DNA from 4 places in the Xenorhabdus doucetiae genome. Region 4 is predicted to be linked to each of the others. Evidence: predicted binding sites of a transcription regulator. Region 4 holds the regulator's gene; each other region holds the start of a gene.
The links. Region 4 encodes Fur, which represses iron uptake genes when iron is present. Its sites were predicted from a motif close to ATAATAATGAGAACNACTATCAA; they were not measured.
Positions count from the first base shown of each region.

Region 1: XDD1_RS05470 (TonB-dependent hemoglobin/transferrin/lactoferrin family receptor) is a predicted target of Fur. The motif match lies at 947-969, and genes of this name have one in related genera.
Region 2: exbB (tonB-system energizer ExbB) is a predicted target of Fur. The motif match lies at 1,563-1,585, and genes of this name have one in related genera.
Region 3: XDD1_RS08350 (TonB-dependent hemoglobin/transferrin/lactoferrin family receptor) is a predicted target of Fur. The motif match lies at 1,091-1,113, and genes of this name have one in related genera.

Region 1 is NZ_FO704550.1:1,164,144-1,166,352, forward strand. It holds gene XDD1_RS05470 (TonB-dependent hemoglobin/transferrin/lactoferrin family receptor) at 1-876, opposite strand, end outside; gene XDD1_RS05475 (hypothetical protein) at 1,066-1,602, shown strand; gene betA (choline dehydrogenase) at 1,742-2,209, opposite strand, start outside.
Region 2 is NZ_FO704550.1:768,767-770,975, reverse strand. It holds gene exbD (TonB system transport protein ExbD) at 1-420, opposite strand, end outside; gene exbB (tonB-system energizer ExbB) at 427-1,437, opposite strand; gene metC (cystathionine beta-lyase) at 1,779-2,209, shown strand, end outside.
Region 3 is NZ_FO704550.1:1,828,387-1,830,595, forward strand. It holds gene XDD1_RS08350 (TonB-dependent hemoglobin/transferrin/lactoferrin family receptor) at 1-917, opposite strand, end outside; gene XDD1_RS08355 (3-deoxy-7-phosphoheptulonate synthase) at 1,240-2,209, opposite strand, start outside.
Region 4 is NZ_FO704550.1:1,295,459-1,297,667, forward strand. It holds gene XDD1_RS06065 (beta-N-acetylhexosaminidase) at 1-520, shown strand, start outside; gene fur (ferric iron uptake transcriptional regulator) at 654-1,106, opposite strand; gene fldA (flavodoxin FldA) at 1,293-1,826, opposite strand; gene ybfE (LexA regulated protein) at 2,002-2,209, opposite strand, start outside.

The sequences.
Region 1 (2,209 bases), 130 kb from region 4:
AGCATTCATTTTATTCCGTCTGGCCGCCCACGGCTGCCAGCCATCCGATTCAGAACGCATGGCAGACAGGCTTATTGTATGGGTATCACTGGGATAAAAGTTGGTTTTTAATAAATAGGACATTTGATTGTTTTGTGAAAACACAAAACGTGTCCCGTCGGGGCGTTTAATATTGTGCCCATCCCGCTTACTCACATAGAACAAGCCATCAGCAAAGCCATTGGGATCCCGGCCGTAGACTGCACCACTACTGATCCACTGCCTGTCATTGGTGTGGTAGCTTTGCTTGATAAATCCACCCCAATCCTCATCAGGGCGCAGCAAATCGCTTGCGTCTTTTGTCACCAGCTTGACAGAGCCACCAAACCTACCATTACCATCGAGCAAATTGTGCGGCCCTTTATCGACCTCTACCCGTTTGATTAATTCAGGTTCAATAAAGACAGAACCCTGACGATATTTCTCGAATCCTTTTGGTGCATCATCCAGCGTGATTTTGATATCTTCCTGATCTCCCATCCCCCAGATATTCAGCGTTTGCCCGCCGGGACGCGGCGAGCCTGACATTGAAACACCGGGAAGCTGGTCGAGTAATTGAGCAATATTATCTGCCTGAGTCCGGTCAATATCGGCTTTTTTGAGCACGGAACTTCCCGCACTGTTACTGTTGTCTAAACTTTCAACAACCGAAAGTGTGGGTAATTTCATCACCTCATTTTTCTTTTCAGGCTGTTGCCTTGTGGGCGTTTCGGTCGCATATGCCGGGCTGGAAAGTGCCGCTCCCAATACGAATGTCCCGGAAAGTGTGCCGGTTAAAATTTTCTGAATTGTGGCCGCGATTGGGCGTTTTTCTAATTTTTGACTATTATTTGCCATAAATTTCCTAAAATGTAACCAAGTAAAATATTTCAATGTAATAAGTCACCTGAGAAATCAAAATGGGTAAATAAAAATGAGAATTATTTTTATTTTCTCATGGGGTTATGAAGCATACCATAAGGTGATAAGACTTATCCCATTGGATTATAAGATTTTTATCTATCCTTAAATACAAGGGGTTAATCAATGAAGAAAACGATTCTTGGTTCTCTGATCGTGGCAGGTATCGTGGCACTGCTTGCTGGCTGTGATGATGCGTCTAAAAAAGCGGAAAATACCGCACAGCAAACAGAAGAAAACGCGACACAAATGAAAACTGATGCTGAAAAAACGATCACTGATGTAAAGGATCATACAAAAGAGAACTCACAGGAAATAAAGGAAAACGCGGCGCGTGAAGGCCACAGTCTGATTGATAAATCGAAGGAAGTGCAAAATCAGATCACGCATTCAGCCAATGACGTCACTGAACAAGTGAAGTCCAAGCTGGCTGATATGCAGGATCAAGCGACGAAAGCCGCAAATGATGTGATGGACAATGTGAAAGCGAAAACGGGAGAGCTTCAGCATCAAGCCAGCGACAAGATTGACCAGCTTTCAGAGGCAATGAAATCGAAGACGGAAGACGTAAAATCTGAGGCGGATAAAAAGACGGATGAGTTAATCAGCAGTTTTAAAGGTCATCATCTTAACGATGATAAGGATAAAAAAGAGGAAAATTAATTTATCTTTTTAATTCAATACATTGTTAGTATGAAAAACATAACAATACGGGAAAAATGAGCATGCAAATAATATGACTTGAATATCTCAATTTCCCGTATTCGTGTTTATCCCGTTTTCACGAGAATAAATTTATTAATCAATGATTTTTTGCTAATTGACGAACAGGCACATCATTAGCGACATAATATTTTGCCTGACTGCGTGGCAGAGGTGAAATTCCCCTGATTTTATCCGCCATTTTTTCCGCCATCATGATCACGGTGGCATTTAAATTGCCAGTAATGATAGTCGGCATAATAGAGGCATCAATAACACGTAGATTGTCAATGCCATGCACGCGTCCTTGACCATCCACAACGGCCATTTCATCTGTCCCCATTTTGCAACTGCATGAGGGGTGAAAGGCGGTTTCGGCATGTTCGCGAATAAACGCGTCTAGCTGTTCATCGGACTGGATTTCAACACCGGGGCTGATTTCACGGCCACAATAGGGAGCCAGTGCTGGTTGTGCCATAATTTCCCGCGTAATGCGGATCGCCGCGCGGAACTCCTGCCAATCCTGTTCGGTTGACATATAGTTGAATAAAATACTCGGATGCCGGCG
Region 2 (2,209 bases), 530 kb from region 4:
AGCGGAAACGGATTCCATCCCCACCAATCCCACTTTGAGATAACCCGCTTTGCGTAAGGAATCCATTACACTCATCAGAGTTTCATAATCTACTGTTTTATCAGCTTGGAAGAAAATCGTCGTGTCTTTGTTGGATTGTGTGGTTTGATCCAAAACCAAAGATAAGTTATTGCGATCAACGACCTGCTCTCCCACATACAACTGCTTATCCGCTTTCACCGTCAAAAATACCGGTTTTTCTGGCCGTGGCTGCGGTTTAGCGGTCGATGCCGGCAAATCAACTTTGATATCTACGGTTGCCAATGGCGCTGCCACCATGAAAATAATCAACAGCACCAACATCACGTCAATAAATGGCGTGACGTTAATTTCATGCAATTCACCGTTATCGTCCAAATCTTCATTAAGACGTATTGCCATAATTGATTACCTTGCTTCTGCTTTTTCTGCTTTGCTTTCAGCCAGATCAAGATCACGCCCCAGCAACAGGACTGCCTTGGCCGCCATGTCGCCCACCTGACCACGGTATGATGCAATCACACGGGCAAAGACGTTATAAATCACAACCGCCGGGATCGCGGCCACCAGCCCCAGTGCTGTTGCTAACAAGGCTTCCGCAATACCCGGTGCAACAACCGCCAGATTCGTGGTTTGTGACTGAGCAATACCGATAAAGCTGTTCATGATCCCCCAAACTGTACCAAACAGTCCCACAAATGGGGAGATTGCGCCGATGGTCGCCAGATAGCCGTTACCACGCCCCATACCGCGGCTAATGGCAGCAACGGCACGCTCCATGCGGAACGAGGTTCGCTCTTTGGTGCCCACTTTATCGAGGCTGTCAACAGACAGGGCGCGCTCTGACTGTGCTTCACTCAACAACAGGCGGCTAATGCTGCGATTGCCAAAATCTGCTGCGATTTTCACCGCCGTATCCAGATTGGCAGCATCGACCAGCGCCAGTTGCTCCTTACGTAAACGGCGGCGAGCCATTAGCAGTTCAAATCCTTTAGAGAAAAATAGCGCCCATGTGATAACAGAAGCGATGACCAGACCCACCATGACGGTTTTTACGACGACGTCCGCGTTTTGGTACATGCCCCAAACAGACAAATCTGTTGCGAAACCACCGGACTGGCTGTCAGAAGAGGCACCTTCAACCGGTGCGACAACCGTTTCTGTCGTCACGGTTTCTGTCGCGACGACATTTTCTGCGCTATCTGCTGCCGCGGTTTGCGTGTCTGGGGTTGAGGGTGCATCTGTTTTCTGCATATCCGTGCTTGATCCCACCGCTTGCGCTGCTGTGGAAGATACGGGTGTTGCAGGAGCGGCTACCTGAGCAGCAGCCTGATTTTCTGGCGCGGCTGGCGCTGTGTCAGCCCATGCTGAACTTGTTAATCCGAGTGCCAATAGAATAGAAGCTGTCAAATTACGCATCAGTTAGCCTTACTCTCTTTCTTATAGATTCTGTTACTTAGCAATGAATCAGGTTTACTCATCTTGCTAATCCTAATATTCCTGAGGAAAAATTCCGCTGTAAATGATATCAGACATTGCACGATTTGATAGTAATTATCATTACTATTTAATAAAAAAGTCCAACTTAATGCTGTTCCTTCGTTAATCGATTTTGGTTTACCCTCGGCAACTCACCTTGAATTTTCGTCAAGTTGCGCGAATCCCTTTGGCAAAACAGCGCCAAATCTTTTAACTTTCTAATCATTATTTGAACAATGCCATTGAGATTAGGCAGGAAATGCACTTGGGGGAATGATGCCATGACAGAAAAAAAACGAGAAACCTTATTGGTCAGTGCGGGGAGAGACAAAAAGTATACACAAGGTGCGGTTAATCCCTTTATTCAGCGGACTTCATCTGTCATTTTCGATACCGTTGAAGACTTAAAACATGCTTTGAACAACTGTGACAAAGGGGAATTATTTTATGGGCGGCGTGGCACACTGACCCATTTTGCCTTTCAGGCCGCGATGGCTGAATTGGAAGGCGGAGCAGGCTGTGCACTCTATCCTTCCGGCACGGCAGCGATTACCCACTCTATTCTAGCATTTGTGGAAACCGGCGATCATGTTTTAATCACCGGTACGGCCTATGAACCCACGCAAAAATTTTGCGATCACGTTCTGAAAAAAATGGGAATTTCCAGCGATTATTTTGATCCCATGATCGGCGAAAACATCTCGTCGTTGAT
Region 3 (2,209 bases), 530 kb from region 4:
GCATTTAACCAACTGAATTGTGCCGGATTCAATTGATAAGACAATTGAGCATCACGTTGTGCTGTGGTGCGATCGGTTCGTTGACTATTGTCTTGGTTTAGGGTCTGTGGATTTTTAGGTTCATGGGCTTCATTACGGTAATATCGCAGGCTGCCGCTGAGTTTTTGGCTATCATTGATTTCCCAGGAACCTTTTGCCAATAGATTACCGATGGTTTCATCATTGTGATCTTTTATACCATTTCCGTAGCGGATATTGCCCACATCACGTGTGCCAAATGCCAATAAGCCATCAAACTGTTCTGTTTTACCAAAAGCGGTTCCCCCAAATCCTAAACTGTGGTCACCACTTCCTGCACGGCTAAAGACACGAAAACCGCTATTTTTACCTGCTTCCAATAAATCAGCGGCATCGACAGTTTGGTAAGCAATAACACCACCCAGGGCACCACTACCATAGAGTAACGCGGATGGACCACGGACAACTTCAACTTGCTTAATCAGGGCAGGATCGAGGAATACCCCATTGAGGTGCCCGGTATCGGTTCCCTGTCGAATCCCATCAACGAGGGTCAAAACGCCTTTTTGGGAATAGCCCCGCAGACTGATATCTTGCCCATTGGCACGACCAACTCCCGCGATATCAATACCCGGAATATTGCGCAGTAAATCATTCGCATTGCCAGCGACGTGATTACTGGCCGACTGGTTGTCAATGACTGTCACCATCATCGGGGCTTCAAAACTGTCACGCTGGTTGCCGGTAGCATATACCGTCAACGTATCTTTGGATGACTTGTCTTTTTTGGCATGTACGGTTTCAGAATGAATGGTCGTTGCATTCGCAGAAGATAAACTCGCGAAGATAACAACACTCAAGGTAGACAATTTTAGGCTTGGTGATTTAATTCGAGTCATGCAGGTCAATTTCCGTGGTGAAATAATGTGTTTTTATAAATACAAGTCATTAAAATCTCACTGATATTCGCAGTGAGCTTGTTAGATTTTTTATTGTATTAGAATAAATTTGCTGAGTAGCAACATTGATGATGTGTTAATTTTTCCATAACCAAATTTGAACAATAATTATTCCAATATTGAGAATAATTATCGTTTCAATGGTGGTTAACTTCAAGCTATTTTTTTATACCTAAATTTGTGTTGTTATTTTTGAAGTTAACTGACTATTTTGGCTGGCAACTGGCTCCGATGGTTGCAGGAGCCAGAAAAAGAAAAGGACTCAAGAACGGTTTTTCATGGCTTCATCAAGAATACTGATAAATTTCTCCGTATCTTGCCAGCCAAGGCAGGGGTCGGTAATCGATTGACCGTATGTTAAAGTTCCTCCTTTGATGACTTTTTGTGTTCCTTCAACTAAAAAACTTTCAGCCATCACCCCGGCAATCGCTGTTGAGCCTGCTTGGATTTGTTCACCAATATTTCTTGCTATATCTAGCTGACGACGATGAATTTTCTGGCAATTAGCATGGCTGCAATCCACAATCAAACGCTCAGGTAAGTGCAATTCGCGTAATTTATGGCAGGTTGCAGTGATATCTTCGGCACTGTAATTCGGTGTTTTCCCACCACGCATAATAATATGCCCGTAGGGGTTTCCGCTGGTTTGATAGATGGTCATCTGACCATGTTTATCCGGCGACAAAAACATATGCTTGGCGCGTGCAGCACGTATGGCATCAATGGCGATACGCGTATTACCATCCGTCCCATTTTTAAAACCTACTGGGCATGATAAGGCGGAGGCCATTTCTCGATGAATTTGGCTTTCTGTCGTTCTGGCGCCAATCGCTCCCCAACTAATTAAATCGGCAATATATTGACCCGTGACCATGTCCAGAAATTCGGTAGCCGTCGGGACACCTAATTCATTGATATCAATTAATAGCTTACGGGCAAGGGAGATCCCTTTATTGACCTGACAAGAGCCATCCAGCATGGGATCTGAAATCAGCCCCTTCCAGCCAACCACAGTCCTCGGTTTCTCGAAATAGGTTCGCATCACAATCTCCAGATTATGCTGGTATTTTTCGCGCAGAGTGCGTAAGCGAGAGGCATAATCAAGGGCGGCGTCAATATCATGAATAGAGCAGGGGCCAATAATGACCAGTAAACGCTGATCATCGCCTGTCAGGATGGATTCAATACGTTGCCGTGACAATGTCACATTTTGCAAGACTTTATCTGATATA
Region 4 (2,209 bases):
TAACCACTTTAATTCCCATAGCAATAAACGCTGGCCGGGGGCTTATGGCCTGTCGGGGCAGTCATGGAGCGAAACTGTGCGTACCGATGAACAAATGGAATATATGATCTATCCTCGCTTACTGCCGCTGGCGGAACGGGCATGGCATCAGGCAGAATGGGAGCAGAATTATCAGCAGGGCAGGGAATATAAGGGGGGAATAACGCACTATGTTGATACTGTGCGATTGCAACAAGACTGGGAACGTTTCGCCAATCTGATGGGGCAGCGTGAGCTGGCTAAACTGGATAAAGCCAAAATAGCCTATCGCCTGCCTGTGCCGGGCGGCAAAATTGTTGCTGGCACACTGGAAGCCAATATCGCATTACCGGGGGTGGTTATCCAATACTCACTGGATAAGGGGAAAACATGGCAGGATTACAATGACAGGCAGCGGCCGCATGTCAGCGGCAATGTAAAAATTCGTTCTGTCAGTACGGATGGAAAACGTTTTAGCCGTATAGACGAAGTGAAATTTTAATGATTCGTTTTGAGCAATAAGTGCAATAAATTGAATAAGCTACTGCCGATTAGCGAGAGTGCTAATCGGCAGTAGCTTATTCAGACGAACAACCAACCGAAGCCAATTTTTTAATCACTTCATTGGCGTTTACTTATCCTGCCTTTTCATCATGAAGCGCGTTATCTTTGCGGCAATCACCAGTAGCACAGTGACCATATAAATAGAGGCTGTGGTTTGAGAGCTTAATGCCATAACGGTCAGCGATGTTTTTCTGGCGCTCTTCAATAAACTCATCATTAAATTCAATGACTTTACCGCAGTCGAGACAAATCAGGTGGTCATGGTGATGTTGCTGAGTGAGTTCAAAAACCGATTTACCACCTTCAAAATTGTGGCGTGTAACAATGCCGGCATCATCGAACTGGTTCAACACGCGATAGACAGTGGCGAGGCCAATCTCTTCACCGATATCAATCAGTTTTTTGTAGAGATCCTCCGCACTGACATGATGGCATTCTGGGTCCTGTAGCACTTCCAAAATTTTCAAGCGCGGAAGTGTTACTTTAAGTCCAGCATTTTTCAATGCTTTATTGTTGTCGGTCATGCGGATTCAGTCCTGTAACTTGGGTTAAGTGAACTTATGATACTTGGGGGTATCGTGAGGGAATCATGATTCTGTTTCACATTGCTGATTATAGGCATGGATATTTAAAATGAAAACCATGCCTGGCCCGATATCATGACACATTATGCAGGAATTATCCTGCCTGAAAGGGTGCTTATTCCCGGATTATGCACCCAGGATCTCTGACAGGCTCATTTCAGCCTTGATCTGTTGTACCCAGGCTTCAACGCGCTCATCCGTCAGTTCGGGTTGGCGATCTTCATCAATGGCCAAACCAATAAAATGGTTATCGTCGGCCATGCCCTTAGAGGCTTCAAAGTGATACCCTTCGGTTGGCCAGTGGCCTACGATAATTGCGCCACGGGGTTCAATAATATCGCGGATGGTGCCCATGGCATCACAGAAGTACTCTGCATAATCTTCCTGATCACCACAGCCGAACAAAGCAACCAGTTTCCCTTCGAAATTGATCTCTTCCAGTGTTGGGAAGAAATCATCCCAATCACATTGGGCTTCGCCGTAATACCAAGTTGGGATGCCAAGCAGCAGGATATCGAAGGTTTCAATATCTTCTTTGCTGCTTTTGGCAATATCGTGGACTTCAGCAACCTCAGCACCGCCCAATTTTTCTTGGATCATTTTGGCGATGTTCTCTGTGTTGCCGGTATCGCTGCCGAAGAATAGACCTATTATTGCCATAAAATGGGTTAACCTCTTGTTTTATCTGTGCATTAAAGTTATACACATCACGCTGAAATCAGCTAGAAAAATGTCAGTTTGGGTAACATGAAAAGCGTTATTCTGACCAAACATCCATGACAAATCTGTCAGATTTGTGTGGTGATAGCGCTTTATTGCTGTTTAATAAAAGCCGTTAACCGGCAAGGTGATTTGTTTCTGCCAGTTGGGCCAGTAACATTTGTTCAATCAATTCACTGCGGCTGATGTTGCGCTGTTTTGCCAGATGATTCAGTGCATCGACGGCATCTTCATTGAGTTTGAGTTCCACTCGACGCAGTCCCTTGACTTTATCTCGCCGCAACTGGTTGCGTTTATTGATCCTAAGCTGCTCATCCCTGGAC